3 regions of the Solwaraspora sp. WMMB335 genome follow, and region 2 is predicted to be linked to each of the others. Evidence: riboswitches for the same ligand, from Rfam matches in the RefSeq annotation. Region 2 holds a riboswitch; each other region holds the start of a gene.

Region 1 (2,257 bases), 580 kb from region 2:
TCAGCTCATGAAATGAAGGCGTGATGAGCCGGTTACGCCCAGGATCACAACCGGACGGTCACCAGGAACCCTTGCCTTAGCGCCCGAACTGCTGGACGTCCGTGGTGGCACCGGCCACGATGAGCAGGGCGCCGCTCGGGATGCGGGTCCGTCCGCAGGCGTAGCGCAGGTCGGCGTCCCGTTCCTTGATCCCGACCACCGTGACGCCGTATTGCTGGCGCAGCCGGGATTCGGCAAGGGTCCGGTCGACGGTCTCCGGCGGAGCGCACACCTTGGCGATCGCGAACCCGTCGTCGAACTCGATGAAGTCGAGCATCTTGCTGGCCAGCAGGTGAGCCACCCGCTCACCCATCGCCGCTTCGGGGAAGATCACGTGGTGCGCGCCGACGGCAGCCAGGATCCGACCGTGCTTGGCGGTGATCGCCTTCGCCCAGATCTCCTCGATGCCGATCTCGGTGAGCGCCACGACGGTCAGGATGCTCGACTCGACCTCCGAGCCGATCCCCACCACCGCGCGCCGGAAGCCGGGCACCCCGAGTTGCCTCAGCCTGTCCTCGTCGGTCGAGTCGGCCTCCACCGCCCGTGGCAGGCGCTCGGCCCAGTGCTGTACCCGCTTGGGATGCTCGTCGATGCCGAGCACCGGATGCCCGAGCCGCAGCAGGGACAGTGCCACCTGCCCGCCGAATCGACCGAGACCGATCACCACGACGCCGTCGTCCGGCACCCCGTCGTCCGGTTGGCGGCCGTCCGCCACTCCGTCACCTTCCGCACCCGTGTCCATCGTCAAGAGCACCAATCACCAGCAACCAAATAATTAACCGACAATTGCACCCTAAATGCTCTCAGGCCGTCCTGCGGCCGGGCCCCTCGGATCGCCTTGCGACAACCACCGGTGTCACTGCGACTGCAGACAGTGGACATCACCGAATGTCGTTGCCCGGTAACGGATTTCTTCCTGGTCAGCGACGCCCTGCGAGGTGTTGAAGCCGATCACCGATCCGGTAAGCTTGCCCGCGGTCTCCGCCCGGCGGCGCCCCATCGGTGCCGGCGGTGACCGCCGCCCAATCACCCTGCGGGGTGAGCCGGGGACCCACGTTCACCGGGGTGAATCCGCAACTGCGGTAGGGATCGTTCCGTCCCGAACCCGTCAGCTAACTCGGTCGGCGGCCAAGGAGAGGAACAGGATGTCCGCACCCCTGCGCCAGCGGTTGCCGCTGGCCGCGGCACTGGCCACGGTGACCGCGCTATTCGCCGGGTTCGTCGTGCTGGCCGCACCGGCCGCCGCCGCGCCGGCCGATCCCGACGACGAGGGCGAGCCGCCCCTGCTGAGTGAGGTCCTCGAGTCGACCGGACGCGGCTTCGTCGAAGCCAGAACTGCGGTCGAGGAGTCCCGCAAGCGACAGCTGCAGCTCAGCCTGGAACTGGAGAAGGTAGAGGAACGGCTGGCCGCGCTCAGCCCACAGATCGGCGAAGTCGCCTCCAACTCGTACCGACTCGGCCGGATAACCCCGGTCATGGTGCTACTCAACAGCGCCAGCCCGGACGCCCTGCTGGAACGGGCCGAGGGCCTCGACATGATCGCCATGCACGACAACAAGCGGGTCCGCGAGTTGAACGAGGCGCGCGAGCAGGCGGAACGGGCCAAGGCGGCGATCGACGCCGAGGTCGCCCGCGAGGAGCAGCAACTCACCGTGATGCGGCGGCAGAAGGAGGAGGCGGAGAAGGCGCTGCGTCTGGTCGGCGCGGTCGCCACCAACGGCTTCGTCTCCGCCACCTCGCCGGTGGCCCGCCAGGCCCCCCGCAATTCGGACGGTTCCTGGCCGTCGCAGTCCTGCAGCCTCGACGACCCCACCACCACCGGCTGCATCACGCCGCGCACGATGCACGCGCTCAACGAGGCCAAGCGGGTTGGCTTCACCCGTTTCGTGTCGTGCTTCCGTCCGGGTGGACCGTTCGAACATCCGAAGGGGCGGGCCTGCGACTTCTCGGCGCAACAGAACGGATTCGGTGGCGACGCCACCGGGGACGACCGGCTGTACGGCAACAACCTGACCGCGTTCCTGGTCCGCAACGCCGACCGACTCGGCATCCTCTACGTCATCTGGTACCGCCAGGTCTGGTTCCCGGCCACCGGCTGGAGTTCGTACAGCGGAGCCGGCGGTGACCCGAGCAGCGACCACACCAACCACGTGCACCTGTCCCTGCTCTGACCGGCTCGGACGACGTACGGACCGGGCCCGGTGTGCGGCCCGGTCAC
Region 2 (2,257 bases):
CGAGCCGGTCCTGGCAACGGTGGCAGACCTGGCCGACGGGATAGGTCCAAGACGGGATAGGCCGACCAGGTGTAGCGAAAGGCGTCCTCCCAAGCCGGGGGGAGGCATGGGAGGACGCCCTTCAAACGGCCGGTGCCGCCGCACGACGGGGGGATCCGCGGCTAGCGCCAGGCCATGGGGAGGAGTGAAGTTATCCGGGCCGGCCGTAGCTGTGCACGTCCGAACCGATCTTGCGCATCTGCACCGGGGAGCCGGCCTGCGGCGCGTGGACGATCCAGCCGTCCCCGACATACATGCCGACGTGCGACAGCCCGCTGTAGTAGAAGATCAGGTCACCCGGTCGCAGCTCGGACCGGTCGACGTACGCCATCACCTGCCGCTGCCGGGCCGCGTTGTGCGGCAGCGAAACGCCGCCCTGGCGCCAGGCCGCCGAGGTCAGGCCCGAGCAGTCGTAGCTGTTGGGCCCGGCTGATCCCCACACGTACGGCTTGCCGATCTGCGCGCAGGCGAAGGTGACGGCCTTGCCGGCCGCACCACCGGGGTAGGTGGCCGGGCAGGGTGCGGGCCGCAGCGAGCCGAGCGTGTTCGTCGACCCGTACGCCTGCAGCCGCAGTTCCTGCAGCCGGTCCACCTCGGCGTCGATGTCCTTGGCTTTCGCCGCCAACTGTGCTTCGGTCTGGGTCAGCTCCCCGATCAGTTCGTCGAGGGGCGCCTTCTGCGCGGCGTACTTGTCCTTGAGGTCGACGACCGCCTGTACGTCGCGGGCCTGCCTGCGGGCGAACTGGTCGAGCAGTTCCAACTGGTCGGCCAGGTGGGTGGGCTGGCCGCTGACCAGGATCGCGTTGATCGCCGAAGGGCTGCCGCCCTTGTACGACCGTGCGGCGAACTCGCTGACCCGGTCCATCGCCAGATCGATCTGGATCTGCAAGGGCTGAATCTTCTTACCGAGGGCCTCGGCCTGCTTCTTCTTCCCGGCCAGATCCTGACGTACGGCATTGTGCCGTTCGATCGTCGGTTCGAGTTCCGCCCAGACGTCGTCGATCTGGGCTTCGATCTGCGCCACGGTAGGTTGGGCCTGTGCGGGCGATCCGGCCAGCAGCAGTCCGGCGCTGGCAGCAACGGCTACCACCGCCCGAAGAATCTGTTGATGGGTACGCGGCGTTGTGCACCCGTGGTCCCGCTCGGACCATCCGGGGCGCCGCCGAGGGGCGCTCGTAGCCACCGGACTCCTTCTCCCCAGACCGCCTACCGGGTTAGCTGACGGGTTCGGGCGGAAAGGAGACGCCCTACCGCAGCTGATCCTGCGGATTCACCCCGAGTTACCGTGGGTCCCCGGCTCGTGATGTGTGACGATTAGGCGGTGTCGGGTCGAGGTCAACCTGGTTGGCTGACGTCATCTCGACTCGACGATCCCCAAGAGTAGAGAGCGCTGTTCTCCGTACGCAAGCGACGACGATGGACATTTCTTTCCGTAGGCAGATGATTGCTAATCGTGCAGTAGTCGCAGTCGCTCATGCGTTCGAATCGCGGCCTGCAGACCAGCGCCGCAGCACCGGCCTACCGGCATCGTCGACAGCCGCCGAGCACTGATCGATCCACCTCTACAACCAGCTGACCTGCAACAATCACCCGACCCGTTTGAATCCAGCGATCGGCATGTGGTCGATATTCGCCATTTGCACCGGTTGACCGGAGCTCGGCGCGTGCACCATCAGACCATTACCGATGTACACGCCTACGTGATGCAGATCACTGAAGAAGAAAACGAGATCTCCTGGCAGCGCCTCGGCTCGGCTGACCGACCTACCCTGGTTCCACTGCGAACCGGTGTAGTGGGTGAGACCCACCCCCGCACTCGACCAGGCGTACTGGGTAAGCCCTGAACAGTCGAATGCGTTGGGGCCGGTCGCGCCCCAGACGTACGGCTTGCCGATCTGCGCGCACGCGGTCGCGACCGCGGTGGCGGCGGCACCGCCGACCGAGGCCGCCGGGCAAGGGCCGGAGGCGCCCGACCCGCCGGTGTAGCCGGTTGTCTGGTAGGCGTCGGCCCGCATGTCTTCCAAACGATCGATCTCGGCGTTGATCGTCTTGCGCTTCGCGGCGAGTTCCTCGTCCTGCACCTTCTGCTTCGCGATGAGCTCGTCGAGGGTGCGCTTCTCGCTCAGGTACTGGTCCCGGGTGGCGAGCACGGTGACGATCTGCTCGTGCCGTTGCTTCGAGATCCGGTCGAGGACGACCAACTGATCAGCCAGGCTGG
Region 3 (2,257 bases), 2.1 Mb from region 2:
ACAGCTCGTACGGGCGGGGCCGTAGCCGATCGCCGAGCCAGGCCAGGCCGACCGGGACGAACGCGGCGACGAACAGGGCCAGGTAGGCACCGGCGCTGACCTCGTCCAAGCCTCGGGTGAACCCGATCACCAGCGCGATCCCGGCCAGCATCACCGCGACGAGAGCCACCGCCCGGGCGGTGATCCGGTCCCGGGCCCCCCGGGCGATACGCAACTGCGCGATGTCACGGATGGCGTAACGCTGACCGGCGACGACGAACCAGTCCCGGGTGACGCGGATGCCAGGCTGACGGTAGTACGCCGGTAGGCCGTCCGATCCACCGTTGCCCCGGCCGACCGACGCGGCCCCGGCCACGGGCTGCTGTCCGTATGTCGCGGCCCGGCTGTTGCGCGTCGCCGGCGCCGGGTAGGTCGATGGGGTTGCCGGGACGGTCGCCGGCGGGGGGTTCCACCCGCGAGGGCGGCTGGCGTCGCGCATCGGCGGGGATCCACGCAACGACGGGGTCTGGCGAGTAGCACGCATAGCGGCCTCCGAAGGGCTTGTGCGGCGCTGACCTTGCGGGTCCATTGTGCAAACAGCGAGCTACTCGATGGAAGATGAGCAATCTGCCACCTAGCAGAATGCCGTACGGCAGGACGCATCCTGGACGCCAATTGGAGGCTTTACGGGTAATTTGTCAGAGTTACCCGCCGGCAGCAACTGCCTCAACTTACTAAAGCGACAATTTGGTCTTGGATCACGGTAACACCTCGAGTCGATACTTTCCGTTACCAAGATGTCTCACCGACCCGTCGCAATGTCGTTAATCACGATCACGCTACTTTCCGGTCACAAGCGTTACGGCTAAATTGGTTCCGCTGGTCCGGTCGCCAGTCACCGACAGTGGTGACGCCGGTCCGGTGCCGCCGAATCATTCACGACAGAGATTACGTTCAGTAATCAAATTGTGATCGACTGTCAGTGACTCGGGGACCCACCGAGCATCTGGGGTGAATCCGCGTCCGACGCGGTAGGGCGATCTTCCCGCCCGAATCCGTCAGCTAACCCGGGAGGCGGCGATGGAAGAAGGGTTCTGCGTTCTTGTCATCAGCGCGGATTCTGCTGCGCACCCTCACGCTGGCCGGCGTGGTCCTCGGCTTGGTCGTACCCGCCGCCGCGGCCTCCGCCCAGCCCAGCGTCAGCGAACTCACGCAGCAGATCAACGAGGAATCGGCCGAGTTGGCAAAGGTCGTCGAGTCGTACAACCGGCTCCGTGAGGAGGCCAAGGCGACCCGGGCGGCAGCCGAGAAGATCAACTCCCAGCTCGGCCCGTTGGAGGCCGAGCTGGCCCGGGCAGAGACGGAAGTCGGGCAGATCGCGATCACGGCATACAAATCCGGCGGCCTGAGCACCGCCAGCGCACTACTCGACGGGACATCCGGCAGCTTCGTCGACCGGCTGGGCACCCTGGACCACCTGGCCCGCGACCGGCAGCAGCGGCTCACCAGCTTCACCGACACCCAGCTGACCTACCTGGCTGAGCAGGAGAAGCTGCAGGCGGCGCTCAAGAAGCAGGATGCCCAGGTGAAGGAGCTGGCCGACCGTAAGAAGCAGATCGAAGCCGACATCGACGAGCTGATGGCCAAGCGGGAGCAGGCCTACGGCACCGCGACCGAGACCGGTTCGTCGTACACCGGACCTGTGCCGTCGGTCTCCGGCGCCGCCGGCACGGCGGTCGAGTTCGCCTACGGAGCCATCGGCAAGCCGTACGTCTGGGCCGCCGACGGTCCCAACGGCTACGACTGTTCGGGCTTGACCCTCGCTGCCTGGCGGGCGGCCGGCAAGAGCCTGCCGCACAACGCCGCGATGCAGTGGGACGTGGTCGCCAAGATCGACCGTGGTTCTCTACAGCCGGGTGACCTGGTGTTCTACAGCAACCTCAACCACGTCGGGCTGTACGTCGGCAGCGGCAAGGTGATCCATGCACCGACTTTCGGTCGCGCCGTCGAATTGGCCAGCGTGGACATGATGACCCCGTACGGCTACGGCAGGGTGCGCTGACGCCGTCTGCGCCGTCCCCTGGGACACCGGTGGCCGGCGTCTCCTACTGGCAGGAGACGCCGGCCACCGTCATCATGGGCTCGGCTCAGGCGGCCTGCAGACCTTCGGCCCGGGCCAGCTCGCGGAGCCGGCCGAGCGCCTGGATCTCCAGCTGCCGGATCCGCTCGCGCGACAACGAGAACCGCGAGGCCACCTCGGTGAGCGAGTGCTCCCGCC

Evidence for each region. Region 2 has a riboswitch for cyclic di-AMP ahead of ACN27F_RS18635 (NlpC/P60 family protein). Riboswitches for the same ligand answer to the same signal wherever they lie in the genome.
Region 1: another riboswitch for cyclic di-AMP. It lies ahead of ACN27F_RS21265 (coiled-coil domain-containing protein); the one in region 2 lies ahead of ACN27F_RS18635 (NlpC/P60 family protein).
Region 3: another riboswitch for cyclic di-AMP. It lies ahead of ACN27F_RS09485 (NlpC/P60 family protein); the one in region 2 lies ahead of ACN27F_RS18635 (NlpC/P60 family protein).

The regions. Positions count from the first base shown of each region.
Region 1 covers NZ_JBMHMF010000001.1:4,908,893-4,911,149, reverse strand. The annotation lists gene ACN27F_RS21270 (potassium channel family protein) at 77-754, opposite strand; cyclic di-AMP (ydaO/yuaA leader) riboswitch at 1,049-1,182, shown strand; gene ACN27F_RS21265 (coiled-coil domain-containing protein) at 1,185-2,210, shown strand; gene ACN27F_RS21260 (glycoside hydrolase family 65 protein) at 2,254-2,257, opposite strand, start outside.
Region 2 covers NZ_JBMHMF010000001.1:4,327,153-4,329,409, forward strand. The annotation lists gene dcd (dCTP deaminase) at 1-44, shown strand, start outside; gene ACN27F_RS18635 (NlpC/P60 family protein) at 191-1,129, opposite strand; cyclic di-AMP (ydaO/yuaA leader) riboswitch at 1,228-1,370, opposite strand; gene ACN27F_RS18640 (NlpC/P60 family protein) at 1,626-2,257, opposite strand, start outside.
Region 3 covers NZ_JBMHMF010000001.1:2,252,381-2,254,637, forward strand. The annotation lists gene ACN27F_RS09480 (DUF6232 family protein) at 1-523, opposite strand, end outside; cyclic di-AMP (ydaO/yuaA leader) riboswitch at 943-1,071, shown strand; gene ACN27F_RS09485 (NlpC/P60 family protein) at 1,082-2,041, shown strand; gene ACN27F_RS09490 (sigma-70 family RNA polymerase sigma factor) at 2,127-2,257, opposite strand, start outside.